Regions from separate parts of the Bacillus sp. JJ1533 genome, predicted to be linked through region 1. Evidence: predicted binding sites of a transcription regulator. Region 1 holds the regulator's gene; each other region holds the start of a gene.
The links. Region 1 encodes Rex, which represses fermentation and respiration genes when NADH is low (regulators of the CRP and FNR family bind a similar motif). Its sites were predicted from a motif close to TTGTGAAATATTTCACAA; they were not measured.
Positions count from the first base shown of each region.

Region 1 (7,478 bases):
GCGTTTCGTTGTTGAAGCTCTGACTAGGTTTTTAGCGATAAAGTCTTTTAATTTTTCAACTTCTTCCTGTTGTTTTTCGAATTTTTTAAGATCGAGCTCATAGTTTTCAGCCTTTATTTTTAAGTAGTTGCTGTAGTTTCCGACATATTTGGTGCTTGTATGTCTAGAAATCTCATAGACCTGGTTAACGACTTTGTCTAGGAAGTATCGGTCATGGGATACTATTAAGAGTGCCCCAGGATAGCCTTGGAGATATTGTTCAAGCCAGGTAAGCGTGCTAATATCGAGGTGGTTTGTCGGCTCGTCCAGAATCAATAAATCAGGCTTTGTTAGTAATAGTTTACAAAGGGCCAGACGTGTTTTTTGACCACCGCTTAAGCTGGATATTTTCGTTTCGTAGTCATCTTCTGTAAAATTAAAACCATGAAGTATAGAACGAATATCGGCTTCATATTGATATCCACCCTTTTCCTTAAAATCGACCTGGAGCTGGTCGTATTCTTCGAGCAGCTTTTGATAATCAACTGGATTTTCAAAAACGGATGGGTCTCCCATTTTTACTTCTAGGTTTCGCAGATCTTTTTCTAGTTTTTGTAAAGGTGCAAAGACGGTCAGCATTTCTTGCCAAATGGTAAGAGTTGATTCAAGTCCAGTATCCTGTGCGAGGTAATCGATGTTGACGCTTTTCGGCTTAATGATTTCACCGCCATCATGGGACATCTGGCCTGCAATGATTTTTAATAGAGTAGACTTTCCAGCACCGTTTCGACCAACAACTGCAATCCGGTCACGCGTTTGTACTTCTAATTTTATATTCGATAAAATAAGATCAGCAGCAAAATACTTTTTGAGCTGATTTACTTGTAGTAAAATCATATTATTTCACCTCTTGTTTCTATCAACAGTGTATCTTATATTATCTTAATAGAGCAACTGCAATGATAATGTTCACAGTAATTCCAAAGACAGATGTGGTAAAATAGTGTATAGTTTATGGGAGGGTTTTGAAAATGACATCATTTACCCATTTTAACGAGCAAGGCCGAGCAAGAATGGTCGACATAACGGAAAAGTCGGAAACCGTTCGGACAGCAATTGCAAAATCAAGTATAACTGTAAATAAATTGATTTATGAGCAAATCATAAATAATGAGGTTAGCAAGGGGGACGTTCTCGCGGTTTCTCAAGTTGCTGGTATTATGGCAGCTAAAAAAACATCAGAGATCATTCCGATGTGCCATCCTTTGGCATTGAAGGGCGTAGATATTCAGTTTAACTGGACGACCGAAGACGAGTATATTTTACATATTACCGTATCAGTTAAAACTAAAGGAAGTACTGGCGTTGAGATGGAAGCCCTTACGGCTGCTTCAGTTTGTGCGTTAACTGTTTATGATATGTGTAAAGCGGTTGATAAAGGAATGGTGATTGGACCAACCTATTTAGCCGAAAAAACAGGTGGAAAGAATGGAGATTTCAAAAGGCCAGTAGCGGGGGAATAAAACATGAATCTGGAACAATCAAAAATACCACAAGCAACTGCCAAAAGGCTGCCACTCTATTATCGGTTTTTGAAAAATTTGCACGCCTCAGGGAAGCAGAGGGTATCATCTGCAGAACTAAGTGATGCAGTCAAGGTTGATTCCGCCACGATTAGACGAGATTTTTCGTATTTTGGCGCATTGGGAAAAAAAGGGTATGGCTATAATGTCAATTACTTATTATCCTTTTTTAGTAAGACCCTTGATCAGGACGAATTAACGAAAGTTACCTTAATAGGTGTAGGTAATTTAGGTACCGCATTTTTGCACTATAATTTTTCGAAAAATAATAATACAAAAATTGAGCTTGCCTTTGATGTGGATTATAATAAGGTAGGTAGTAGTATTGGCGGAGTTACGGTGCATCATTTAGATGATCTTGAAAAAGTATTGCCTGATGAAGTCACGGTTGCAATATTAACTGTACCAGTCGGTGCTGCACAGCCGATTACTGACCGCCTTGTAAAAAAAGGAATCAAAGGGATTCTTAATTTCACACCAGCAAGAATCAATGTGCCTGACCATATACGAGTCCACCATATTGATCTAGCTGTTGAACTACAAGCACTTGTTTACTTTTTAAAGCATTATTCAAATGAAGAAGAATAAACATAGACTTTACAATTGTAGGGAGGTGACTCACAGTGGGAAATCTTGGCTTTGGCAGTATCCTATTGATCGTATTTGCAGCGTTACTTATCTTTGGACCAAAGAAGTTACCTCAATTAGGAAAAGCAGCGGGTAATACTTTGCGTGAATTCAAGAACGCAACAAAAGGTTTAGCAGATGATGACGATGATGATGTTAAGAAGAATGAAACTCATGATGTGAAGTAATGATAGGATGAGTCACATGAACGAAGAAAAAGAAATGTCCGTCTATGATCATATTGGTGAGCTGCGAAAACGACTGATTTATGTGGTCGTTTTCTTCTTCATTGTTGCTTTAGGAAGCTTTTTTCTTGCAGAGCATGTAATAGTTTATTTGCAAAACGCGGAAGAAGCTAAAGAGTTGACAATGAATGCTTTCCGGATAACAGATCCAATTAAAATTTATATGAATTTTGCATTTATTATTGCATTTGTTATCTCATCTCCTTTTTTACTGTTTCAGCTTTGGGCCTTCATTAGTCCAGGTTTGTATGAGAGGGAAAGAAAGGTAACATTGAGTTATATTCCAGTTTCGGTAATATTATTTTTACTAGGAATATCTTTCTCCTATTTTATTCTATTTCCATTTGTTGTTGACTTTATGACGCGGTTAGCAGGACGTCTTGAAATAAATCAGGTAATCGGGATTAATGAATATTTTCAATTCCTATTACAGCTAACCTTACCATTTGGTTTCCTGTTTCAGTTGCCTGTTGTTGTGATGTTCTTAACAAGGCTTGGAATCGTCACTCCAATGTTCTTAACGAAAATACGAAAGTATGCGTATTTTGTTCTTTTAGTAATTGGAGGGTTAATTACGCCTCCAGAGTTAATTTCTCATTTAATGGTCACCGTGCCGTTATTTGGATTGTATGAAATCAGTATTCTCGTATCAAGAAGTGCCTACAGAAAGGTGCTTAAGGCGGAAATGATGGCTGCTAATTCAATTGAATAAAGAAAAATGTATAAAAAAATAACCTCGTGAGGAGGTTATTTTTTTTCCTTTGTTACTTTCTTTATTTTGAAGTGAAGGGCAAACATTCGGATTGCCACACCAAAGTCGAATGTTGCGACCACGGCTAGAAGGATTGTGGAAAAGTTCCAGACGGTCTCCTTTGCACTATTAATCGCAATATAAGTAAATAAAATTCCCATTAATGCGTAAATGATGCCCATTGCAAAAGGTGAAGTTCTTCGCATAAATTAAAAGCCCCCAATAAATGTCTGTTGCAGCTGCTCAGCTTTCTTCATGATCCTTTCTATATCATCTGCAAAAATCGTCTGAACCACTACAACAAAAGTATTCATCGCCACATGTGCAAAAATCGGTACGATAATTCGTTTTGTTTGTACATAGAGAAATGCAAAGGTAAAGCCCATCGCGGTATAAATGAGAATATGAGTGAAATCCATATGAACAACTGCAAAAATTAACGAACTGATTAAGCCTGAGATGAAAAAATTAAATTTTTTATATAAAGATCCAAAGATAATTTGGCGGAAAATAATCTCTTCAAGAATTGGACCAATTACTGAAACAACGATGACAAGCAATGGTAACGATTTTACCAAGGCCATGATTTCTTGTGTGTTCTCAGAACCTGCCTCAATTCCAAAAAGATGAACTTCAATATTTGCCGCAACTATTTGGGCTGTCATCGCCATAAATATTCCTGCAATGGCCCATCCAATTGCCTCGCCTTTAGATGAACGGCGCAGGTTTTGATGTCTTTCCCTAATATCTTGTCTTAATAAATATAATACAATCGGAAGTGCAGCCACAAAACTAATAACAGTCCATAATGCAATAATTGTATTTGTAGCAGTCCCTGGATCAAGGTTTTTTCCAACACCTAAAGCCAATAGAATCGGGATCCCAAGTATTCCAGAGAACTGCATGACGATGTACGTTAAGATGACATACCAATAGCGTGCTTTCATGAAAATCTCCTTTTTATAGATGGATTAATTTATGATTGTCCACCTTTTGTATTGTAACATATATTCATACCTATCCATTAGTATAATGCAAATCCAAATTTTCATTGAAAGAAATTAAAATGTTGGTTTATTTTTCCTGCTAGTAACATAGGATAGTTAGGTGGACAAATTCTACCTGTAAAAAAGAATCATTTTTTTCCAAATTTCTATATCAAATTACTTGCAAAATAGTTTGAGATTATTTAATATAATAATTGTGTTAGCACTCATGACGACTGAGTGCTAATAAGAAAACGAAACTAATTATAAATTATTTGAGGAGGTCGTTTCACTTGTTAAAGCCATTAGGTGATCGCGTTGTTATTGAACTAGTTGAATCAGAGGAAAAAACTGCAAGCGGTATCGTATTACCAGATTCCGCAAAGGAAAAGCCTCAAGAAGGTAAAGTAGTTGCTGTAGGTACGGGTCGTGTACTAGACAGTGGTGAAAAAGTCGCTTTAGAGGTTGCGGTTGGTGATCGCATTATCTTCTCAAAATATGCTGGTACTGAAGTAAAATACGAAGGTACTGAATACTTAATTTTACGTGAAAGCGACATTTTAGCTGTTATCGGTTAATAGAAAACAGCATTTTATATCATATGAATACTTATTTTAATTTTTTGAGGAGGGCTTAGAATGGCAAAAGAAATTAAATTTAGTGAAGATGCTCGTCGCGCAATGCTTCGTGGTGTTGATGCATTAGCAAATGCTGTAAAAGTAACATTAGGACCAAAAGGACGTAACGTGGTTCTTGAGAAGAAATTTGGTTCACCACTTATTACAAATGACGGTGTAACGATTGCAAAAGAAATCGAATTAGAAGATGCATTTGAAAACATGGGCGCTAAGCTTGTTGCTGAAGTTGCTAGCAAAACTAATGATGTAGCTGGTGACGGTACTACTACTGCAACTGTTCTTGCTCAAGCAATGATTCGCGAAGGCTTAAAGAACGTTACAGCAGGTGCGAACCCAATGGTTGTTCGTAGAGGGATTGAAAAAGCGGTTGTAACAGCTGTTGAAGAATTAAAAGCTATTTCACAACCAATTGAAGGTAAAGATTCTATCGCACAAGTTGCTGCTATTTCTTCAGATGATAAAGAAGTAGGTCAATTGATCGCTGAAGCTATGGAGCGCGTTGGTAACGATGGTGTTATCACAATTGAAGAATCTAAAGGCTTCTCTACTGAACTAGAAGTAGTTGAAGGTATGCAATTTGACCGTGGATATGCTTCACCATACATGGTAACTGATTCTGACAAAATGGAAGCAGTTCTTGAAAATCCATATGTGTTAATTACTGATAAAAAGATTTCTAGCATTCAAGAAATCCTACCAGTATTAGAGCAAGTTGTTCAACAAGGCAAGCCATTATTACTAATCGCTGAAGATGTTGAAGGTGAAGCTCTTGCAACTCTAGTTGTGAACAAACTTCGTGGTACATTCAATGCAGTAGCTGTTAAAGCTCCTGGATTTGGTGACCGTCGTAAAGCAATGCTAGAAGATATTGCAATCCTAACTGGTGGTCAAGTCATCACTGAAGATTTAGGTTTAGACCTTAAATCTGCTGACATTACTCAATTAGGTCGCGCTTCTAAGATTGTTGTAACAAAAGAACATACAACAATTGTTGAAGGTGCTGGAGAATCTGACAAGATCGCATCTCGCGTTAACAATATCCGTGTTCAAATGGAAGAAACTACTTCTGAATTTGACAAAGAAAAATTACAAGAGCGCTTAGCTAAACTAGCAGGTGGAGTTGCAGTTATCAAAGTTGGTGCTGCTACTGAAACTGAACTAAAAGAACGTAAGCTTCGTATTGAAGATGCTCTTAACGCAACTCGTGCAGCAGTTGAAGAAGGTATCGTTTCAGGTGGTGGTACAGCACTTGTGAACGTATATAATAAAGTAGCTGCTATCGAATTAACTGGTGACGAAGCAACTGGTGTGAACATCGTTCTTCGTGCATTAGAAGAGCCAGTACGTCAAATCGCTCACAACGCTGGTCTAGAAGGATCTGTAGTTGTTGAACGCTTGAAAAACGAAGAAATTGGAATTGGCTTCAACGCAGCAACTGGTGAGTGGGTTAACATGATCGACGCTGGTATCGTTGACCCAACTAAGGTTACTCGTTCTGCACTACAAAACGCAGCTTCTGTTTCAGCTATGTTCCTTACAACTGAAGCAGTAATTGCTGACCTACCAGAAAAAGATGCTCCTGCAATGCCTGACATGGGCGGCATGGGTGGAATGGGCGGCATGATGTAATAAGCCGCTTCGACCCTTGATATATAAGGGTTTATGAGTAAGATGAGAGTGGAATGCTAACATTTTGCTAACATTGAGGTTCTTAACGGAGGCTTCTCATGAGTTGATCAAACTCGTGGGAAGCTTCTTTTTTATTTCTTGATTTATTTTGATTACAGCAGTATTTGAAATCTATCTTATAAATTCGCATAAAATATGTGGTTAATTTAATGCAATTTATCTCTTTTTCTTTTTAAAACCAAAAAAGCCTCTCGGATTGCTTGTAGCTGCAATTCGAAAGGCTGAATGTGTTGTTTTGTTATTAAGATGAAGAAAAGAAAATAAAAGTAGGGACTACTATTAACTTATGGATTGGTTGAAATGGAATGTTAATGGAGGTCTATCTCCTATTTCGTTTTCCAAGAAGATAGGCCATTAGGAACACAAGAATTAGTACTACTCCCCCTACGACCCATATCCACCAAGGAAGACTTGTGCCGGTTTGAGTATGTTCGGTATCGGCTTGTTCTAAATTTTGTTCATGTTCCTCTGTTTGTTCATCTTCTACTTCAAAAGATTCTTCGTGTTGTATTTCCTCACCCATTACATTTGCTGATAGATTAACTTGATAGGTACCAGGTTCTAACTCTCCATATTGCCATTCAACTGGAAAACGAATAACTGTATTGGGAACCATCGTGATAGCTTCAGTAGTTCCTGAAAATAGTACCTCATCTTGATATATCACTTCATAGGATATCGTTGTTCCTCTTAATACCATTTGAGCTTTGTTAAACAGTTCAAACCACAATTCAGTAGTAGGTGGATTCGTCCGTATTCCTACTTCACCAAATGAAAACTGTGGGTTGGGTTGATTCGGTAGTTCTAACACAATTCCTGTTGTGAACGTTATTTGGTTACGGATAGTTACATTTGTCTCTCCAGTTTCGACTTGTTGTTCTTGATCACTTAATCCAACTGCTCGAATAGCTCCTACGAAAGTACCTTCTGTAACATTGGGGACTTTTACGGTTATAGCAACTTGTTTTGAAGAGTTAGGT
Region 1 covers NZ_JBALOV010000030.1:40,238-47,715, reverse strand. The annotation lists gene V7138_RS16060 (ABC transporter ATP-binding protein) at 1-876, opposite strand, end outside; gene moaC (cyclic pyranopterin monophosphate synthase MoaC) at 1,011-1,502, shown strand; gene V7138_RS16050 (redox-sensing transcriptional repressor Rex) at 1,506-2,150, shown strand; gene V7138_RS16045 (twin-arginine translocase TatA/TatE family subunit) at 2,186-2,377, shown strand; gene tatC (twin-arginine translocase subunit TatC) at 2,394-3,146, shown strand; gene V7138_RS16035 (YdiK family protein) at 3,182-3,391, opposite strand; gene V7138_RS16030 (CPBP family intramembrane glutamic endopeptidase) at 3,395-4,132, opposite strand; gene groES (co-chaperone GroES) at 4,465-4,749, shown strand; gene groL (chaperonin GroEL) at 4,810-6,438, shown strand; gene V7138_RS16015 (DUF916 domain-containing protein) at 6,818-7,478, opposite strand, start outside.

Region 2 (7,478 bases), on a different contig from region 1:
AATGCAAGTGGATTACTTTGATCATATGTTTTTATTATTTCTTCTATCTCTTTTGGGATAGATCTTGGATGAACTAGAACGATGGGTGAGGAAGTTTTTGCTGCTAATGCGGCTCCAGGTAATGCATCCACAAAGCTGACTCCACTCGATACATACATTGGACCGGTAAATGATTTCATATAAGTATGAATGATTGTGGCGCTCGTCGCATATCGATTCATCCCGGAGATACGTTCCATTTTAGGAATCCCCAATCGCCTCAATTCATGTACGACTTGGGTCGAAATTACATCTGGGCCACCAATAATTGTCACCTTATTGATAGCATGTTGCCTTAGAAAATCGATGGTTTCCTGTCGGAGCGCGCCTTTTCCTGTCAATAAGATAGGGGCTTGTATCATTCCTGCATAGGATGCAATGGAAAGAGCATCCGGTGAATTTCCACCAGTGGCGATGAAGATCTCTTCTGATTCCCCAACTTCTTTTGATAGGAGTGAAGCAGTTTCATAGCGGTTGTCCCCGAAGATTCGTTTAACCTTGTATCCAATCCCTCGTAGCTGTGTCTCAATTCCCTTTGAAACAGCCATTTCACCACCAAGAATCAAAACATTGGATGGCCTTAGCCTCTTTACTTCGTCTAGCACAATCTTTGGTAATGTATTAGGTCTGGTTAATAGGATGGGGGCATTATGTTTAACCGCTAGTACGCTCCCTGTAAGTGCATCAGTTGGAGCATCACCTCGAGCAAGAATCACTGTCCTCGCGTTAGTCGGCCAGCCTCTTTTTGAAATCATGACGCTTGTTTCGTACCGATTCAGCCCATGAGTGGAGTCACTTGCCGAGCTTTGGATGAACCCATATCCGTATCGTTGGTCTCTTCCAAATTCGCCAAGATCCTCTACATTTTTTTGAAGAATGTTTCTTAATTCTTTGGCATTTGCAGTTGGATTCGCTTGTTTTAGAAGGGCAAGGTTACCGGAAACATAAGGAGCCGCCATTGATGTTCCGGAGATGATTGCATATGAATTATCCTTATAGGTACTTTTAATGTCTTCTCCAGGTGCTGCCACTTCAAGCTCTTTCCCTGTTGATGAAAAGGAGGCATGCTTTAGGTTCTCATCTACAGCCCCAACAGCTATTGCTGAATCATATTTCGCTGGGTATTCAATTGTATTTGTTTGTGGGATTTCTCCTAGATTCCCCGCTGATGCAACCACAAGGATATTGTTTTGATATGCTTTGTTAACCGCCATCTCAAGAACCTCAGATGGTTTCTCTGCACCGATACTTAGATTGATAATATCCATCTGATTAGTTATCGCCCAGTCAATCCCCTGGATAATTGAAGAAAGGTAGCCTAATCCTTCGTTGTCCAGAACTTTTACCGCATAGATTGAGGAATCGTATGCGATTCCGACTGTTCCAACTGAATTGTTTTTTGCACCAATGATGCCTGCAACATGGGTTCCGTGCCCATTGTCATCATCATATGAATTTGTATAATCGACGAAGGAAGCACCTCCAGAGATTTTTAAATCCTGGTGGTCTATATCGATACCCGTATCAATGGCCGCAATTTTTATTCCTTTCCCCGTCAGGTTCGAACTCCAAGCAGAGGCTGTTTTCACTTTTTTGATACCCCAGTCCTGGGTTTGCTGATGAATGGTGAGGAGCTGGTCATCTTCAACCACTTCAATTTCAGGGTGGTCTTTTAGGTGATCAACCTCTTCAGTAGGGATGGTTGCAGATGCAATTGGAAGTTCATCCGCAACCTCAAGTACTGTACCATTTGATTCTTCGATGATTTCTTGATCCACATTTTCTTTAAATAACACAATGACTCGATCCTCTTCTGTAACGGAGGTGACCTCACCCCTTTTTTCATCGATGGACATCGTTAATACCATTGGATTCTGCCCTGTCGATGAATGAAAGGTTACAACCCAATCTCCCGTACTTTTCGTAACACTCTTTTTTATATCACTGTTTTTCGGTAATTCAGTGCTTGCAATTTTCGGATACGGTGTTGTTTGTTGTTCAAGCCATCTTTTTACCTGATGGTTTTCCTCCGCTATTTTAAGTGCTTGTTGGTCGGTTATCGGTTCCTCTTTTAAAACCATGAGGAGGAACAGCATTGCAGCTGTCACAATGATCCCTCCGATGACATATCGTTTTACCATTTTTTCACCTATTTTAGCTGTTGTAAGATATTAAGTCTTGTCCTTTCGGTTAGGACGCTATATCCACCGATGATGTGAATATCTGGTGTTGTCGTTAGCTCTGTTGTTAAGAATGTTTGGACAGACGGATCTAAGGTGGTCGTGTTGTTCACTAAGATAATCGGTGACTTTCCAAGTGCTGCGAGTGGAGACCCTGGTAAGGCATCGATATAGCTTTTTCCACTTGCAAAATAAAGACTTGATAGGTTTAGAACACTTTTATACCTTGTTGCGATTTTTGTACTTGTTTCATATCGATTCTGTCCGGAAACCCTTTCTATATTAGGTATACCAAGGTTCTTAAGCTGATTTTCGACACTCTTAGAAACCGCTGCTTCTCCTCCGATAATGGTCGCCTTGCTGATATTTTTTCCATTGATAAAGGTCGCGACTTCCTCAGGGATGTAATCCTTCTTTGTCAGAATAATCGGGAATTGCTTGAGTCCTGCGTATGGTGCAATGGCTAACGCATCTGGAGAATCTTTCCCTGTCGTTACGATAATTTCGCTTGATGTTCCAACTTCAGACGCTACCTTTGTCGATGTTTCATATCTCGTGTTTCCTGCAATCCGCTTTACTGAATAGCCCGCCTTTTTTAGCTCAGATTCTACAGAGGCAGATATTGCACTTTCTCCTCCAAGGATATAAACCGTGTTTGGCCCCAATCTTTCTAATTCTGTACGGACTTCTTCTGGGATTTTTGTGCTTCTCGTTAATAACAGAGGCGCTTTATGTTTGATGGCAAGCACACTTCCGGTTAAAGCATCAATTGGGATGTCCCCTCTACCTAGAACGACGACATTAGAAGTTTCTTCCCAGCCCTCACTCGATACGAGAACACTTGTCTGATAGCGATTGTCACCGTAAAGCTCTTGTAAACGGAATTTGTTTATGTAGCTTGATGCGACATAGCCCTTTGAGCCGTTTAAAGTCTGGACGGGAATCCATTCATAGCCATCCGCTGTTACCGATTGACCTGTAATTTTTAAAGGGGTACTCATTGATAAAGAACGGATGACTTGACCAGCTAGTGAAGCGCTGTTCCGCATATTAACAGACGTTTTCGTGATCGCCATTTGCCCCGTTCCAAAGCCTTGTTGGGTGACAGCTTTTTCCGGTTCTCCCCAATTCAATGCTGCTGTGTAATAATCCCACGTATCAGGTGTTTCATGATATAACGCCCACGAACCGGTACCTTTTATCCCGTATTGCTTTGGAAGACGCAGTTTTGCTGTGATCGAGTTCTCATTTTCAAACCAAATGATATAGTTTCCTTGCGTTAATTTCGTGCTTCCTACAAATGCACTTTGACCTGCTGGGACAGTAAACTTCGCGTAAGAGGATTGGGTGTTAGCGTCAAAATTGATCGAGCCATTGAATCGATCGACAAGTGGCTGGACATGTGTACTCGACAGCCCCTTTCCATAAATACCTACCCCCTCTTCTGTCGGACCATCCAGCTTCCACATCCTTCCGTAAAAAGGAAGACCGGCAACGATTTTACTTTTAGGTACTCCTTGATTAATCGCATATTGAATCGATTGTTCAAAAAACTGGATGCTTGAGACCGGACCTACCGGGCTATCTGGAGACTCCCAGCTTTCGTCATAGGCCATGATCATCAAATAGGTAGCATGGTCTGAAAGAGCTTTGTAATCATAAAAACCATGCCAACCCGTTTTCCAGTTATTCGGGTTTGCAGCAACCGCCACTGATACCTCCTTATGAGCAGGAATATAGCTTCGAAGCAGGCGAATAAAGTCCGTATGAGCATCCCGGTAGTTATGATTGACACCCTCAATGTCAACATTGACCCCGTCTAGATTGTATTTTTCAATCGCGGCGGCAATGTCCTTTGCCAATTGCTGACGGTTATTTAATCCATTGATACCCGCCGAGGCATTCCAATGATTAGCGAGAAAAGGAACAACTTTTATCCCGCGATTATGCATCTCATTGATGAAGGAGGTTTTTAACTTCCACGTTACATCCAAGTTTCCTTCAGGTGTAACATCAAAGTAGTTTGGCGAAACTACATGGAGGCTTCCCTTTGTTTTGTCAACCTGTTTGACATAGCTAATTGGGTCGCCGAAGAAAATATAGGACATATTAAAAAGCCCGGTTAAGGCATTTGTTTGGTTGTTTTTAATGAAAGGTAAGGGAAGCAATACTAGTGTGAGTAATACAATGATGAGAAGTCGTTTCATATGCGTCTCCTTATTCTGGTTGTGTTGTTTCTGCTAAGGCAGCGAATCGGTAGCCATTTTCGGTTACTTCGATTTCATACTTCTTTCCAAGATGTTCAATTGATTTGGAGTGTACATTTGATAGATCCAAATTCGGCCCGACTCCAATTTGCCCAAATAAGTAATCGACATCCTGCATTTCAAGCTCTGAATGAAAGATGTTGATGACCTGACTCCAGCTCGCGAGCATAGCACTGATGACTGCTTGTGATTTTCCTTCGCTTAAGACTTCTAACTTTACGACATGATTTTCATTCACGTAAACGTACAATTGAATCTGATTGGTTAAGTTTGCTTTGTAATAGTGATTATCTTCTGTAGTGACCTTTTCCAATTCTTTGATATAGAGATTGGACATTTGCGCATCCGTCAGAGCGTTCCATCTTTCCTTGAAATCCTCGAAAGGCAGTGGGGTCGTTTGGGCTGTGAGCAGACTGTTATTAGGATCATCAGCTGTCAGTGTTCGTTGTCTATTTTTTGAGATTTGCGGTTGGTCATCAGCAAATGGCTCGGGCTGTTTTGTGGCACAGCCGTACAGTGTAGCGCTCATTGTTATGGCGATAACGATTTTAAGAATTCTTTTACTCATGGATATCCACCTACTTAATGGCATTTTGTTATTAGGTTTTGAAAATCTTGGTAAACCATTCATGTAAAATATTTCAAATTATTCTCTACTCTATCCAGAGATTTATAACAACCTTTTCAAATAAAAAACCCCTAAGATGGATACATAATCCAACTTAGGGGGTCACTTCACATTTCTAGATTATTAATTTAGTTAAATAAGATTGTTTATTGGAAGGGTTCAGGTGCTGTATCATTCTTTCCAAAATGATATAAGATAGCTTGAACGATACGATGTGACGCATGTCCGTCTCCATATGGGTTTGATGCATGTGCCATCTTCTCATAGGCTTCTTTGTCATTTAATAGCTCATACGCCATTTTGTAGATTGTTTCTTCATCGGTTCCAGCTAGTTTTAGGGTACCTGCCTCAATACCCTCTGGTCGCTCTGTCGTGTCTCTTAAAACAAGGACAGGAACACCTAGTGAAGGTGCTTCCTCCTGCACGCCGCCAGAATCCGTTAAGATGATATGCGCTCTTGAAGCAAAGTTATGGAAGTCTAATACGCCAAGTGGCTCAATTAGATGAATTCGGTTGTCATCTCCTAAAATTTCATCAGCCACTTCACGAACGGCAGGATTCATATGCATTGGGTAAATCACCTGAACATCCTCATGCTCCGTCACAAGTCGCTTAATCGCACGGAACATATTTCTCATTGGCTCTCCTAAGTTTTCACGACGGTGAGCTGTAAGTAAGATCAGACGATCGTCGCCTAGCTTTTCAAGCACTTCATTTTGGTAGCTATCTGTTACCGTCGTTTTTAACGCGTCAATCGCTGTATTCCCTGTAATGAAAATCGTGTCCTCTTTCTTATTTTCATTGGCCAGGTTTTGATAGGACTTTTTCGTAGGAGAAAAATGAAGATCTGCAATCACTCCTGTTAGCTGGCGGTTCATCTCCTCTGGGAACGGAGAATACTTGTCCCATGTGCGAAGACCCGCTTCAACATGCCCCACTCTTACCTGGTTATATAAAGCTGCAAGACTCGCAACAAATGTCGTAGATGTGTCCCCGTGCACGAGCACAATGTCAGGCTTTACATTCTTAATAACCTCATCAAGCCCCTCAAGTGCACGAGTTGTTATACCCACTAACGTCTGACGATCCTTCATAATATTTAAATCATAATCTGGTGTTATTTCAAAAATCTCTAACACCTGATCTAGCATTTGCCGATGTTGAGCCGTAACCGTCACAATTGATTCGATTTGGTCAGGATATTTCTCGAGTTCTTTGACGAGAGGAGCCATTTTGATCGCCTCTGGCCTCGTTCCAAACACTGACATTACTTTTATTTTTTTAGTCAAAATAAAACTCACCACGCCTTCACTAACCCTTATATCTAGTTGTACGCCGTTTTTTATTTTTGCCGGCCTGTATCCATTTTTTCAGACCCAAAACCAGCAACCTTATAATCGCATAGATAGCAAACAATAATAGGAATCCCCATAGACCAACAACAGCATCAATGAAGTCCATTTGTCCTCTCCCTGTTATGTGCTGCTGGATTTCAATCGCAAAAACAATTATCACTACCATTGTTGCCGTATAGATGAAGGATATAGCCGTGATACTATACTTCGCAAGAAATCTAAAACTTACCTGGACAATCGCAAATGCAAAAATCCCGATTATTCCAATGACCCAAAAATGAAGGTCTTTATCCGTGAGATTTAATCCTAGATGTTCTGTAATATCCAGCAATATATCATGACAAGTATTTACTAATTCTGCAATAAGTTTTATAACTTCTTTCATTCTATCCTCTGCCTTTGTAAAAATATAAAGGCATCCCAAAGTTGAAGTTTCGGCTTCGGGACGCCCCATTTAGTGTCAGTTTTTTTAAGGTTCCGACGGTGTCGTCGGATCTGGTGTTGGTTCCTCTGGAACGACCGGTTCTTCAGGAGGGTCAGTTGGCGCTGGTGTTGGCTCAGCTGGTTGCTCAGGCTCCTTAGGTTCCTCAGGCTTCGGCTTTGGCTTAGGTTTAGTCGGTTCCTCCGTTTTTTTCGGTGAAGAAGTTGGCTTTGGCGTAGTCTGCTTCGGCTTCTCTTCCTGCCTCGGAGGAGTCGGTGTCGCTGTAACTTGCTCCGTTTCGTTTGAACTTGATGAAGAATCAGTACCAGTTACGTCTGATACTTGAGTCTCCTCTGATTCTTCATTTTCATCAATCAAATCTAGCTCTACCACTGCTTCCTTGTCTTGTATAACGGGACGAACAACCAATGTGTTTAATTGGCTTGAATTAACCGCGTAAAAGACAAAATCATACTTTTTTCCATGATACAAAAGCATCGTTTGCTCGTCATTTATAAGATGTGGCTCGTCCATATTAGACACAATTGCATCTGCGTAAGCAGAGTTAGGAAGACTATAAGAAACTTC
Region 2 covers NZ_JBALOV010000054.1:1,690-9,167, reverse strand. The annotation lists gene V7138_RS23860 (S8 family serine peptidase) at 1-2,180, opposite strand, end outside; gene V7138_RS23855 (cell wall-binding repeat-containing protein) at 2,189-4,426, opposite strand; gene V7138_RS23850 (LptM family lipoprotein) at 4,437-5,054, opposite strand; gene wecB (non-hydrolyzing UDP-N-acetylglucosamine 2-epimerase) at 5,261-6,403, opposite strand; gene V7138_RS23840 (hypothetical protein) at 6,426-6,854, opposite strand; gene tagH (teichoic acids export ABC transporter ATP-binding subunit TagH) at 6,939-7,478, opposite strand, start outside.
Region 2: V7138_RS23850 (LptM family lipoprotein) is a predicted target of Rex. The motif match lies at 5,116-5,133, and genes of this name have one in related genera.

Region 3 (7,478 bases), on a different contig from region 1:
GAGAATGTCCCTTCCCACTTTAATCCTACTGCCCGATAGCCAGGTAATGTAACAATTTCATAACCCACTTTATTTCCTCCTTCTCAAAAAAGTGTCGCAAGTTTACTAGTTTACAATTTCAATAACTATGTAGCCCATCTACTCATTATTTTATCATCTTCAATAACCTAATACATATTGTAAAAACGAGGGGACTGTTCAGCATTTTAAGTGAATCGTTTGAACCGCCCCACTGTTCCCATGGCACTTTTTATGGAATACCAATTTGATCGATATTTTGAATGTAAGTGAATCGTCACATTTCGAAAATTTTCTACGCTAAGTGAATATGAATCTAAAAAGTCGAATTCCTCTTACGCGAAGGATTCGACTTTTTATGATAGCTTATTCTTTTAGACCACTCGTTCATGAAACAAGCTTATTTTGTAAAATTGTTTATTAATTGTTCTGTTGTCAGTATTGTGGCAAATTCTTCGTGCAATGTAGCAAGAGATATATTATGAATAGTTGCTGCATCATAATATGTATCGGTTTGATCCTTCATACCGAAGGCTGCTGTTGCATCTGAAATTAGATATGTATCGAAACCTAAATTACCACTCATCCTGGTAGTTGTTGATACGCAATGAGGTGTAGTAAAACCAGTTATTACAACTGTTTTTACTTCATTTTCTTTAAGATGGTCTTCTAAATTTGTACCAATAAAACTACTGTTTACTTTCTTTTTTATTATTACTTCTTTATCAGTAGGCTCAACGATTTCTTTTATAGCGAACCCATCATTTTCGGGATGAAATATTGAATTAGGATTATCGGAAGTATGCTGTATATGTATTACTAACCAACCTTTGCTTCTCCACAAGTGTAGTATCTTCCTAATGTTTTCTTCTGCGTTTGGGTTATTTCGCTCTCCCCACTTTTTATCATCGAACGCTTTTTGTACATCAACTATAATTAACGCTTTTTTCTTGTCCTCCATAAGATTTCCCCCTAGATGTAATTTTCCATGAACTACAGATTAAGTCCATTTTTTACTTTTGTACAATTCTATTAAATTGTTGTTTAATTAAACTTCTCCTTTCGTATAACAAGAAAAAGAGCGACCTACATCTTGATCTCGTTAAATAAAAAAGAAAGAATATATATTTACTATAGAAACCATTCGCCCTGAGCAATTTTTTCTACTTTTCCTCCAACATTCACTATTATTTCTCCATTCTTATCAATTGCCTTTAAAAACAATAAAGATGGTCTTTTAATTTCATATCCTTGTTCTACACGAATATTAATCTCACTTTTATCAAAATACCGATATTTCACTAAGTAAGAAGCTAAACACCCATTAGAGCTTCCAGTAGCTGCATCTTCTGGAATACCAAAATAATATGCAAAGTCTCGAACGTTTAAATTATTATCGATACTATATGTTTCAGGAGAAAAGACCAAAATTGCTTTTGCATCAGTATGCTCAATTAACTCAAAGTATTTTTCTTTATTTATTCTAACTTTTTTAATTGCTTCTAAAGATTTTAAAGGGACAATAATTACGGGAAGTCCTGTTGAAACCTCTTGGATAGGATATCTATCATCTATGTACTCTTTATCCAAATTTAAAACATCAGAAACCTTATTTGTATCTAATATACGACCAAATGTGGGTTTATTTTGTTCCATCCAAAGTATTTGTTCTTGTTTATCGAACGTTACAGGAATCTGTCCAGCTTTTAAATTTAAAATTAGTTTATCTATCTGTTCCCCTATTACTTCATTTTGAATGATATATGCCGTTCCTAAAGTCGGGTGGCCAGCAAATGGAACCTCTTCATTAGGTGTAAAAATACGAACATTATAGCCATCATCTTTTTTACTATCTGATAAAATAAAAGAAGTCTCTGAAAAATTTATCTCCTTAGCTATTTGTTGCATTTTTTTATCTGAAAGGTTCTCAGCATTCTTAAAAACAGCAAGTTGATTCCCTGTATATTTTCCTTGTGAAAATACATCTACAATTGAATAATTAATTTTACCCATTATTTCTATCGCCTACCTTTGACTGGAATATTCTTTTAGATTCAATAAGTTTCATTTTCTAACACGATTTCCTCATCTGTTCGTGTTAGAAAAAATATATAGCGTTCAATGCCACAATGGTATTGTTTTTGTTGATGGAAATCTTAAACGGAAATGGTTGAATCTAAAATTTTTAATTTCAAATTTCAGTACTCCTTTTTGAAGTTATTATACTCTTTTTCTGTCAAACACTTATATTTGCCAATATTTTTGTGTAAAAAATGTATAAAAAGTTTCTAACTAGGGGCCTGACCCAATTCGTCGGGTCAAACAATTAGCCCTCTATTCTTTTTTTAGTTTAGGAGGAAAAAAGATGAATACTTCGGGATTTATAAGAGGAATGATGTCGAGAAATATGGAGGGAACTAGAGCAACAACGCCTTCAGATCATACGTGGTTCTGGAAGATTATTTAGGTAATGTATTTATCGAAAAGAAAGATATTAGAAACTTAGGGCCTAACCCAAGCACAGTAATGCTTTCATACACTGGGGGTTTGGCCCTGTAATCCCTTTTTAATTAAATACTTTATCCACGTTATATTTCGACTTGAGTTTATTAATGATATATGTTTCGTAAATTTCTCGTTCCATTGGATCTTCTACTATGCAAATATCGATTTTATGTACTTCATCTCTGTGCATTTTAATAGGAGATACCGTATCTTCAAAATGTTTTTTAATTCTTTGACGTAGTTTCCGCGCTTTCCCGACAAAAAGAAGCTCATCATTTTTATTGAAAAATAAGAAAATGCCACCTTTATCTCTCGGTATTAGATGGAAATCAATAAAGCCGTAAATATCCTTGATTACTGGTTCATTTTCTTTCGGAATTTGTTTCCGTTCTGTAATCGTTAGATCCGGCGTAGGTATGGTAATTTTTATCATGTCCAATCACGTCCCTTTTTTGTGTAGAGTTAAATGGTATCAGATGTAAGAAAGAAATGCGATTTAACAGTTAATTCACGTCCATGCTTCTTTCTTCCGTTCTCTCTACTAGTTTAAATAAAAATCGATAAATTAACCGATATGCTTCCTCTAATGACATCTCCTCTTTGAACCCATTCACGTAATTCAAAGCAAAATTAAAGTCCCATAAGCCATCATTTTGATTAAACATCAGTTCGAATTTTGCTTCATCTCCAAGTAAATCTTTTCTTAAGTTTTCTTTAAGAGTTGCCTCATACTTTTTCTGCAGCTTCAATCCTACCATGACGTCGTATGTTCCAAATACATCATTCACTTCAAACGCAATTGCATCAACGCCGATTAGTCCCAACCAATTTGATTCCAAGTATAGAAATTCATTCTTGTGTTTTTGAAGATAGTCAATCGGTTGTTCTAAAAAAACGAAGGATTCTTTAGAGAGTGTTTCTTCCGTTTCTTTATCACATCTTTCAATGTACGCTTCATGGAAACGTGTAGTTGGATCTTTTTCTATTAATGTAACGTCATTTGAAATCAATTGATGTTTTTCAATGTACTCTTTTTCCTCTTGATATAATGGTATTGACGAAGGTTCTTTACTCATCAACTCTGATTGAATGTATGTTTTCAATTGTTTTTGTAACATGGGTGTAGCCTCCTGAATTTGGTTCCTTCCCCCGGTGAACTAAAGCGTCTTTCGTTCCAGAGGTAAGGAAGTCCATTATGTATCATTTACTCTTTAGCGAGAACGTCTTCTCCCTCTTGTTGAAGTGCCTGAATTTCTTTTTGATTGACTATCATTGGATTTTCTTTTTGAAGACCCATTGCTTCTGTCTTTTGCACTACCTTCAGGGCGCTTTGTTTTTTTGATTTGCTCGTTTCTTTCTTTCTGATAGTCCTCCTTATCAGGGATACTTATTCCTTTAATCACTTGTATTTCGAATTTTTGATGAATCCCTTTTTCAATCATTCGGAGGAACTCCAGATCCTTAGGAGCCACTAACGTAATGGCAACCCCATCGCCACCCGCACGGCCAGTTCGTCCTATTCGGTGAACATAGCTTTCAACATCTTGTGGAATATCATAGTTATAGACATGTGTTACCCCTTCTACATCAAGTCCCCGTGCAGCAACGTCTGTTGCAACTAAAAACTGAGTTTTCGCCTCACGAAATCGTTTCATCGCTTTTTCACGTTTGGATTGTGGCAAATCACCATGAAGCTCATCCGATTCATATCCATTGGCAATCAATGCATCATGAAGCTTTTTAGCTCGAATTTTTGTACGACAGAAGATAATTGCTAAAAATGGACGATGCTCTTCGATTAAATGAAATAAAGTGGCTTGTTTTCTTCGGTCCGTTGTTTCAATCACAATTTGTTTAATCTCTTCAACCGTTACTTTTTTTGCTTTCACTTCTATGAATTCTGGCTCTACCATATATTTTTTGGCAAGAGATTGAATTTCTTTAGGCATTGTTGCAGAGAACAACATGGTTTGTCTAGATGGGAATGTTTCCTGAATGATGTCATCTACCTCTGGAAGAAAACCCATAAGTAACATTTGGTCAGCTTCATCAATCACAAGCTTCTCAATCGTTGAAAGGTCAATTGTTCCACGGCGAATATGATCTAATAACCGACCAGGTGTTGCAACGACAATATGTTGAGCTCCTTTTAGCTTTTTTAATTGATGTTCAACATCCTGACCACCATATACAGCTAACACATTGACACCTTCTAGGTTCTCCATCATTTTCTTAATTTCTTTTGAAATTTGCTGAGCTAACTCTCTTGTTGGCGTTAAAATAAGGGCTTGAACATCCGAATTGTGCACATCAATCTTTTCAAGAATGGGAAGAACAAAAGCCAACGTCTTTCCTGTTCCAGTTTGTGCTTTTGCAATCACATCCTTCCCCTCAAGTACGGATGGTATCGTCCGTTCTTGTATGGAAGTAGGCACTTCTATACCTAATGACTTTAATGTATGGTTAATCTCTTTTCGAATACCCAGTTGTAAAAAATCTCGCAAGGCCAATCACTTCTCTTTTCGTATATTAATATCAGTTTGTTTGTTCAAAGGCTTATTTACTATAGCATATTGGTTAGTATTTACAGACTGATTTGTATTATTAATGGTGCATTTCCATGGATGCGCTTCTCTTTTTAAAAAAGGGGCCTGACCCCTAGGTGCAGTAATGCTTTAATGCTGTATTGCTATATCAAACTTGGGGTCAGGCAATGTGATCGGAAAAACGTAGGACTATGCAAAAGGCATCTGAAGGTTTTGGTCCAACAAAAAATGAAGCATCCATTCGTACAATCAAACTAGATAGAAAGACAATAAACGCATTTAGAAGACTTTTCGAGACAGTAACACCAAATACCGACAAGTCACTGTGATTTGTCGGTTAGGGGGCTTTTTTCCGACTTTTACAGTGAACGTCAACATAATAGGCTACTTCTTAAGGAATAATAATTTTTGAACTTTGTTACAAAAAGGAGGGGTATATCCATTGAAGAAATGCAATTTTATTCTTTTATTTGGGTTTATTTGTTTTTCGCCAATTATTGCAAATGCACATGTAAAGTGGTTTACGGAGAAAGAACCAGAAAAGGTTCCTATTGAACAAATCCTTTCAATAGAATTCATCATATTATCCTTACTGATTGCTCTTTTTTTAGCGTTATTATCTCAATTCATACCACAGTTGATGAAAATTCCCGGTGTCGCCAAAATCGATATGAAGTTAGATGGGTATCGGAAATACTCTCGTTATATTCTTAAATATGGCACAGCTGTCGCATTTATTTTACAAGTCATTAATAGAACTATGTTTGCACCTGAGTTCACTATCCACCATATTTGGCAAACGGTTCTTATGTGGGCGATTATCGTTTTACTATTAATTCCTCATCATTTTGCAACAAAACTAGCTTCCATTTTAATGCTTGGTTTATTTATTCATACTTGGAGTTATTCCGGTTGGTTTCATATGTTAGATTATGGGTTTTACCTTGCTATTATCGGTGTCTTATTGGTGGGAAGAACGAGATTGGAGACGGCAGGGTTTCCATTTCTTTACCTCGGAACAGGTTTAAGTTTATGTTGGGTTGCAGTAGAAAAATGGGTTTATCCTTTTATGACTATCGATATTATTCACCGCCATCACGTACCTACTTTTGGCTTTGCTCCAGAACTATTTATTGTTCTATCAGCATTTATTGAATTCGTTGTTGGTTACTTATTAGTCGTTGGTATTCTCAACCGTTTATTGGCTGTTGTAGTAACCATTTTATTTATCCTGACAACTACCATATTTGGCTACACTGAAGTAGTGGGACATGGGATGATTCATATTGTTTTAATCATTTTTATTATCGAAGGAATATCCTTTTATCATCCACCAGTTAAAATACATAAGACCAGATTGGACCAAATGATATTTGTTTTCCTAAACTTTTTATTCGTGCTAAGTACATTTTTATTGATTTATTATCGATTTGCATAAAAAACGAAATCAAATTCTACTTTTATGAAAAAGGTGCCTGCCCCCCGATAATGCATTATGACGGTCAGGCACCATCTTTAATTTTAAAATTTCTTTCATTTCCTCCACCTCTCTTAAGATATATACAAATTTTTTCAAGTTCCCTTATTTTATGTAATTGTTGTGTAGGTATATGTATTATTTGTAGACAATTTATCTTAATGTCTAATCAATTCAAAGACACATGTCATATGGTAGTTAGGAAGGTTATTGAACATGAGAAACTAACAGGAGGTGATTAAATATGCCATTTTATCCTCCAAACCCAGGAAGGAGACCATTCCCTCCAAGGAGATTTGGACCGCCTAATCGAATTAGACGACAGCCTCGTTCTTTTTTTACAACTCCAAATCAACAGGCACCAACTTCTAGACTTCAAGGATTACAAACGGTTATGGGACACGTAGGAAAGGTTACAACCGGAATTGGTATGCTAAGACAAATGGGGGGACTTTTAAAGTTTTTTTAAAATTTTAGTTATCTAGGAAGCTGTTATAAGGAGAAAATCCTTTAATAATAGCTTCTTTTCCTAAAAACCTGATGACGGTTTCTGGCACGCCCTAGTAAAGGTGCCTGACCTCCAATATGCAATGTATTTCCGCACTGGGGGTCTGGCACTAGAATCTCACTCAGTTTCACCTAAAGATAGTGGTGGTCGGTAGAACTACATTAAGAAAACACTCTTATACTTCCTCAAACTCCATAACCCAAAACTTATAAAGGTAAAATAAAAAGGCATGAGTCCGGTAATACCGAATACATGCCAAACCAGAATCCCCAAACCGTATCTATTTTTGATTCAGATAAATGTATTGTCATTCTTTCCTCTACTTTAAACGACTGCAAGTACTTTTTCTTTTTCCATCGCAACGGATTGTCTGAATTCTGAAGCCTCCGCTAGTTTTGTAAATTCAACTGTCTTGTTATGATTA
Region 3 covers NZ_JBALOV010000003.1:73,689-81,166, forward strand. The annotation lists gene V7138_RS01370 (GyrI-like domain-containing protein) at 1-68, opposite strand, end outside; gene V7138_RS01375 (cysteine hydrolase family protein) at 419-979, opposite strand; gene V7138_RS01380 (PhzF family phenazine biosynthesis protein) at 1,150-2,031, opposite strand; gene V7138_RS01385 (nucleotide excision repair endonuclease) at 2,585-2,956, opposite strand; gene V7138_RS01390 (branched-chain amino acid aminotransferase) at 3,027-3,641, opposite strand; gene V7138_RS01395 (DEAD/DEAH box helicase) at 3,735-5,027, opposite strand; gene V7138_RS01400 (DoxX family membrane protein) at 5,512-6,507, shown strand; gene V7138_RS01405 (hypothetical protein) at 6,791-7,015, shown strand; gene V7138_RS01410 (DUF4041 domain-containing protein) at 7,379-7,478, opposite strand, start outside.
Region 3: V7138_RS01400 (DoxX family membrane protein) is a predicted target of Rex. The motif match lies at 5,476-5,493, and genes of this name have one in related genera.

Region 4 (7,478 bases), on a different contig from region 1:
CTATCGCAAAGTTCACTAATTGTTGGTTCAATTCCTCAATTCGACCCGGAATTTTTTTTCGGTCTTCCATCGATAATGAAATAAGCTTTTCTTTAGTAGCATCAAGTTCAGGTGCATTTTGATCATCTAAAAATGCAATATGCTCGAGTAAAATTTGTCTTGCTGAATAAAAAACCCCTTCTAACAAAAGCTGATCTTTGTTAGCTATTTTATCATGAAGCAATTGCTGAACCTGCTGGAACTGATTGTGCTCGTTATTTGGGTCCTTAAGTGTGGTGTAAAAAATGTCTGAGTATGCAACATTCCAGTTTTGGAATGCCTCCTCTACCCCTTGTTTAAATTCGGCAAAACTTAATTCAGATTCTTTATGCTTATCGACTTGGTTTACAATTAAATAAACCGTTTTATTTCGATCGGTTAATTCCTTTGTAAATTGGAAATTTAACTCAGAAAGAACATGGTTATAGTCCATCACGTAAAAGAGTAAATCCGCTAAATGTAATGCAGATTCTGTAGAAACACGATGGGCATCATCGGTTGAATCAATCCCAGGCGTATCCATGACAACTACTTTCTCTGGTAGTTTCATAGTGTCATGACTGATTTCAATCGATTCGATAGCTTCCCCGTCTTTTGCATATGATTTGATTACCTCATAATCATACTGATCTGGATATTCAATGATTTTACCATCTCGATAATAAACGCGTGCATATTCACGCCCCTGTTTTACTTTCACAAGGTTTGCACTTGTCGGAATCGGGCTTGATGGTAACAGGCTCTCCCCAATGAGTTCATTAATCATGCTCGATTTCCCTGCTGAAAAATGGCCAGAGAAGCCAATCATATACTCTAAATTCTTTAGTTTTTTTAGCAGCTGGATGATTTTCGAACTGCTTTCTTTGTCATTGTTTTTTTCAAAAATGTCATATAAGGAAGCCAGTCTTTGTTCCAACGCTTCCTTTGTAATTTGTTGTGTTTGAATCATGTCTAATCCCCTTATTGAGCAATCATAATTGTAGTATATATGTATTTTACTCTACACCCATACTTTTGACAAAGCAGAATATTAAGAAACTATCCCAAGCGCATAAAAATAACCAGGTATTTACCTGGTCAATCGCTTACGAACCATACCAATGTGCCGATAGTCTTCATGTACACTTAATGCCTGTTCCTCAACTGGTATACGAATCGACATTATCGCAAAGTTCAGCAAAGAGAAGATTGTTCCAGTGATATACGCCTGAAAAATCACTGGTATCAAAATGAACTCAAGTGCGACAATTAGATAATTCGGATGCTTAAAATATTTATAAGGACCTTTTGCCTGTACCTGACTCTTCTGCAAAATCATGATTTTCGTATTCCAAAACAGCCCTAGTGAAGTAAGTGCCCACACCCTGCCAAGCTGGGTGATTGCAAATAAAAAAAATAAAACCGGATAGAACACCGATAATTCGTTTCCTCGATACAAGACCTCAAAAATTAGTGATACAAAAAACAAGATATGCATGAGCACTATGTATTTATAATGACTGTGGCCAACCTCATAGCCACCTTGTGATAAAATCCATTTTTCATTTCGTTTTGCTATCCGTAGTTCAATCAATCTTTGTGCAATGACTAATGAAATAAATATCCAAAACATCATCCTATTTCCTCCATTGTAAAAGGATTAATTCCGAGCTAAACCCTGGCCCTAAGGCTGTTACTAGACCATAATCTCCTTCTTTTCCTAGCTTTTTCTCCATAAATTCCTTCAAGACATATAGCACTGTAACAGAAGACATATTTCCTTGTCTTCTTAATACATCTCTAGCGATATCTGTCATTGAACTGGGAATTTCAAGTGCGGCTTCATATGCATCTAATACTTTTTTTCCTCCAGGATGGGCGATAAAATGCTTGGTATCGTTTATTTCAAGTTCATGCTTATGTAAAAATTTATCCACATTTCCTTTCAACCATGACTTTACAATACCCGGGATATCTTTTGAAAAAATGACGTGAAGACCTGTATTTTTAATATCCCAACCCATTACATTCTCCGAATTCGGCATTAAGGTCGATTGGGAGGAAACAAAGGTTGGTAAAGCACTAGGCACCGAATAGTGCTCCACCTCATCTCCACCAATACAAACACATGCCGTACCGTCAGCAAATAATGAGGTACCTATTATATTACTCTTAGTAAAATCATTTTTTTGAAAAGTTAAACTGCAAAGTTCAACAGCTAGTACTAGTACTTTTGCCTTCGGATATGCTTTGCAATAATCAAACGCCCTCGCTATGCCAGAAGCTCCTCCAGCACACCCAAGTCCCCATATCGGAATTCGCTTTGTTTGGGGATTAAAATCCATTTTATTCATAATTCTTGCTTCAATACTCGGTGTTGCGATTCCTGAGCTTGAAATAAAGAAAATAGCATCAATTTCTTGCAGATCAATCTTTTTTTCAAGCAAATTTTCATTTCCTAAACAGTTTTGAATTGCTTTTATTCCATATGTAATAGACTTTTCAATATATGTATTATTCTTTTCCTCAAAGGTAAGCTCTTTCCCATACCATTCCAATGATTCACTAAAATATCTCTCTTCAATTTCACTATTGGCAAAAACCTTAATGAGCCGATCAATATCTGGAAAATGTTCAAAAAAGAGGTCTCTAATAAATTGAGTTGTATTCGTTTGATTGATTTTATTTGATGGGTTGCAGATACCTATCGAAATCACTTTAGGCATGGAAAGCTCCCTTTCTTTAAAGATTATCTTAAGGTTACTTTTTCCATTTTTAGTATATGTATGCAAGATTAAAAACAGGCGTAAAAAAAGCCTTCCCACTTAACGGGAAAGCTCACGTTTCAAAGGAGTTGTTTTGTTGTTGTGCATTAATAGTATAACTCAAACTTTTCAAACATTCACTAGTAAAATTTTGGTTTGTAGTTTCTATTTTTAATTAAAATAAGGTCTTCAGAAGCTCCTCACGATTTTTGTCGATTGCTTCAAAATCCATTGCAGCTTTGTAGTATTCTTCAAGCTTATCGTGAAGTCGTTTTGCTTCACTTAAATAATTCGTACCGATCGTCATCTTATTTTTATATTCAAGGTTTAACTCTTCAATTTCCTTTTTAAATGTGTTTTCGATTTTCGGATCCATGCATAATGCAAACATATCGACTACTTCATCTTGCTCACGGAATGGATCGACAACATGTGGAGCCGTTCCATCAACGATTGACACACTTAGTTTCGGAATAATTATCATGTCAATGCTTTTCGGATCAAACGCACAATGAAAATATTCAACCGATAAACCATGATGTTCAGCATGCTTTGCAACTTTTTTCATTAAGGTGGACTTGCCGCTTCCTGGTCTCCCTTTAATGATATAACGCTTCTCATAATCCTCGGTAATGTTATCGATAAAATTCACAGCACCCTTTGGTGTCGCAGCCCCAAAGAATCGCTTCCGTTTTGTTGGATGTTCTTCCTCCTCGAAAGGCTTACTAAAAATAGTATCAATTAAGTTTTGAAGTACCGCATCAGCCTTTTTAAAGCTCATCGATGAGACATAAATATCCTCACGCTTTAAATGTATTTTCTTTGCTTCCGCAAAGGTTTTATAGGCATTTTCAAAGTTCCTTGAAATGTCGTCTGTTAGTTCGATAATTTCATCCTTATATTGGGATAAGTAATCATCATTACGGTATTGACCAAGATCAATTACCTTCTCGACTACGCCAGGGTATCTTGGCTCAATAACATGTGGTGCCGTTCCGTCTACAAATCCTAATTTTCTTTCTGGAATCACGAGGCCATCAATAGAGTGATTATCTGAGGAACAGTGTAAGTATTCGAGATCATAGCCTTTGTCCATGAATACAAGGCCGATTTTTCTCATGAAGGTGGATTTTCCTGTGCCAGGACCTCCTTTTAAAATGTAAAGAGTTTCCAAGCCCTCCAATGCCTCATCATACAACGAGTAAAAACCTACACTTGAATTGGTGCCTGCATAATAATTTTTCACTTTTGCCATATAAACTGTATACCTCCTTGTAGACATTCGCCTATCTTAGACTATGGCGAAGGTGCAAACTATGTGAATAAAAAAATCAATTTTTCACTACTGCCACAAAGGAAGTTATTTTTTTAATATAAGAATCACCGTTATCAATCTACTAAAAAATCACTATTCAAAAATAGTGATTAGGAAGTCTTTTGGTCGTTCTTTTGAACATGAATATCAATTTGAGTAATTACGCCATTCCCGCATTTAAAACATCTTTCTTTGTTATTTAGGAGAAGCGAATAACATCTCGAACAATAATATCTAATCATATATACACTCCCTTTTAGATTATAATATGTTTCCTTTTCAAAACCGTTAGTAGAATTTGTCACAATTTATTCAAATATTTTCCTAATCAAATGTGATAAAAATCACTGTTTTATAAAGTTTTCACTATTAATATAGTGATTAGATTAGGAATGAACAATTTGTGAAATACTCAAAATCGACTAGTTTTTAACAAATTGTTTTGTATGATGAAAGTGTAAAAACCTTTGATAAACGCTTGAAGGGGGTCGTGAGGAATGGCAAAGACACAGCTTACAAAGACAAACCAAAAAATAAAAATTGAAGATGAAAAAACTTCCTTAAAAGGGACATTGGCATCTGTAATTTTACTCGGAGTTTTCTTAATTGTAACTTGGCTTGGTGTCTATTTCTTGTACTTAGACAGATTGTAAAAACATTTCTACTAAGAAAACGAGACAAGGCTACCAAAAGCAGAATGGTTTGTAATATTTTATGAAAAAAAAGTCAGAAAAAGAATGTGAAAATTTGAAAGGGGAAAAAGCCATGCATCTACATAAATTCGAAAAAATATGGCTCATTTTTGGAATAGGAATCCTTATTGTATTCCTAATAGTTGTTGGTATCGGCGCATTTGCGATGGGTCACCAGCCAGCAAGCAGCATTAAAACAATTGATCCTGAAAAGGTAACCGAAACAGCACCATTTGATAATCCTGGACTTGTTCATATTGAAGGTAATAAATACGAGCTTAATCTTGTTGCTGAAGCATTTGCTTACACACCTAACACAATCCAAATTCCTAAAGGTGCAGAAGTAACATTTAATGTTGTCACAAAAGACGTTGTTCACGGGTTTTCAATTGCTGGTACAAACGTCAATATGATGATTGAACCAGGTTATATTAGCAGCTATACACAAACATTTTCAAAAACTGGTGAATTCTTAGTGTTATGTAACGAATACTGTGGAGCTGGACACCACTTAATGATGTCGAAAGTTGAGGTGACTGAATAATGACTAGTTCAATTGCTAAAGTAGACAAAAAAGATGCGAAATTAGCAATGGCACACTTTTATGTAGCGTTTATTGCTTTATTTTTAGGAGGAACTGCAGGATTACTGCAGACACTTGTCCGTTCTGGAAAATTCACATTACCTGCAGGCATTGGTTATTATCAATTATTAACAGTTCACGGAGTTTTATTAGGACTTGTACTTACTACATTTTTTATCATCGGATTCTTGTTTGCGAGCTTAAGTAAAACGGCAGGTACCCTATCCCCAAAGCTACGATTAACAGCTTGGATTGGATTTTGGACAATGACAATTGGGACAGCTTCAACTGCAACGACGATTCTATTAGGTAAAGCATCTGTTCTTTATACATTCTATGCTCCACTACAAGCACATCCTTTCTTTTACATTGGACTGGCGCTTGTTGTAGTAGGTAGCTGGATTGGTGGATTTGCAATGTTTACCCATTTTGGAAAATGGAAAAAAGCAAATCCTGGTAAAGTTACACCTTTATTGAGTTTCATGGCTGTCATGACAATGATTTTATGGTTAGTTGCAACACTTGGGGTTGCTGCATCAGTACTTATTCAATTTATTCCATGGTCATTTGGTTGGGTTGAAACAATCGATGTCCTTATTAGTAGAACATTATTCTGGTATTTCGGTCACCCACTTGTATACTTCTGGTTATTACCAGCATACATGGCATGGTATGTTGTGATTCCTAAGGTAATCGGAGGAAAGATTTTCTCAGATGCCCTTGCAAGATTATCATTTATTTTGTTCTTATTATTCTCAATTCCAGTCGGATTCCACCATCAGCTGACTGAACCTGGTATTGATCCGAATTGGAAATTCCTACAAGTCATACTGACATTTATGGTTATTATTCCTTCTTTAATGACTGCATTCTCAATGTTTGCATCATTCGAATTGTATGGAAGATCAAAGGGTGCAACAGGATTGTTTGGTTGGTTTAGAAAGCTTCCTTGGGGAGATGCTCGTTTCTTCGCACCATTTGTTGGTATGTTATTCTTCATCCCTGCAGGTGCGGGTGGAATTATCAATGCTAGTAACCAAATGAACCAAGTAATTCATAATACGATTTGGGTAACAGGACACTTCCACTTAACTGCTGCAACAACTGTTGTATTAACATTCTTTGGGATCGCCTACTGGTTAATTCCACATTTAACTGGGCGTGTGATGACAAAAGCAATGAACAAACTTGCCATTATCCAAACAATCGTATGGACCGTTGGTATGACGTTCATGTCAACAGCTATGCACTTTGCTGGCTTACTTGGAGCACCAAGACGCTCAGCGTTCTCAACATATGGAGGTTCTGAACAAGCAGCAGAATGGGTTCCTTATCAGATTGCACAAGCAATTGGTGGATCAATTCTCTTTATTGGAATCATCTTAATCCTTGTTATTTTTGTGAATCTTGCATTCTTTGCACCAAAAGGCGAAACAGAATTCCCTGTAGGTGAAGTGTCAGAAGAAGCAGAAAAAACCCCAATGCTTCTTGAAAACTGGAAGCTATGGGTTGGTGTATTAGTTGTATTAATCTTAATCGCTTATACAATTCCATTTGTAGATATGATTCAAAATGCACCGCCAGGAGCAAAGCCATTCAACCATATATTATAAGGAACTAAAAGCTACGCAACTTAATTTTGCGTAGCTTTCTTATTTATAATTTATAAATTGAACTATATTTGTTTTCTAAGTATTGGATTAAATAGTTTGCATTTAATCCCTCACCTGTCACGTCTTTGATGATTTCTAAAGGTTTTTTCAGCTTTCCATGTTTATGAATATTTTCAGTCAGCCATTCTTTAATAGGAAGTAAGTTCCCCTCTTCCAGCAATTCATCAAAGTTCGGGATATCCTTTAACATTGCATTCTTAAATTGGGCCGCATACATGTATCCAAGTGCATATGAAGGGAAATAGCCGAAGCTGCCCCCTGCCCAATGGACATCCTGCAGTATCCCTTTTGCATCGTTCTCAGGACGAATTCCTAAATACTCTTCATATTTTGCATTCCAGATTTCAGGTAGGTCTTTTACTTCAATCTCATCATTAAACAGGCTTTTTTCAATTTCATAACGCACCATGATATGCAATGGATATGTTAATT
Region 4 covers NZ_JBALOV010000029.1:92,032-99,509, forward strand. The annotation lists gene V7138_RS15810 (dynamin family protein) at 1-988, opposite strand, end outside; gene V7138_RS15815 (isoprenylcysteine carboxyl methyltransferase family protein) at 1,109-1,654, opposite strand; gene V7138_RS15820 (type III polyketide synthase) at 1,656-2,744, opposite strand; gene V7138_RS15825 (PRK06851 family protein) at 2,959-4,038, opposite strand; gene V7138_RS15830 (cytochrome c oxidase subunit 2A) at 4,596-4,751, shown strand; gene V7138_RS15835 (cytochrome c oxidase subunit II) at 4,864-5,334, shown strand; gene V7138_RS15840 (b(o/a)3-type cytochrome-c oxidase subunit 1) at 5,334-6,986, shown strand; gene V7138_RS15845 (carboxypeptidase M32) at 7,030-7,478, opposite strand, start outside.
Region 4: V7138_RS15830 (cytochrome c oxidase subunit 2A) is a predicted target of Rex. The motif match lies at 4,500-4,517, and genes of this name have one in related genera.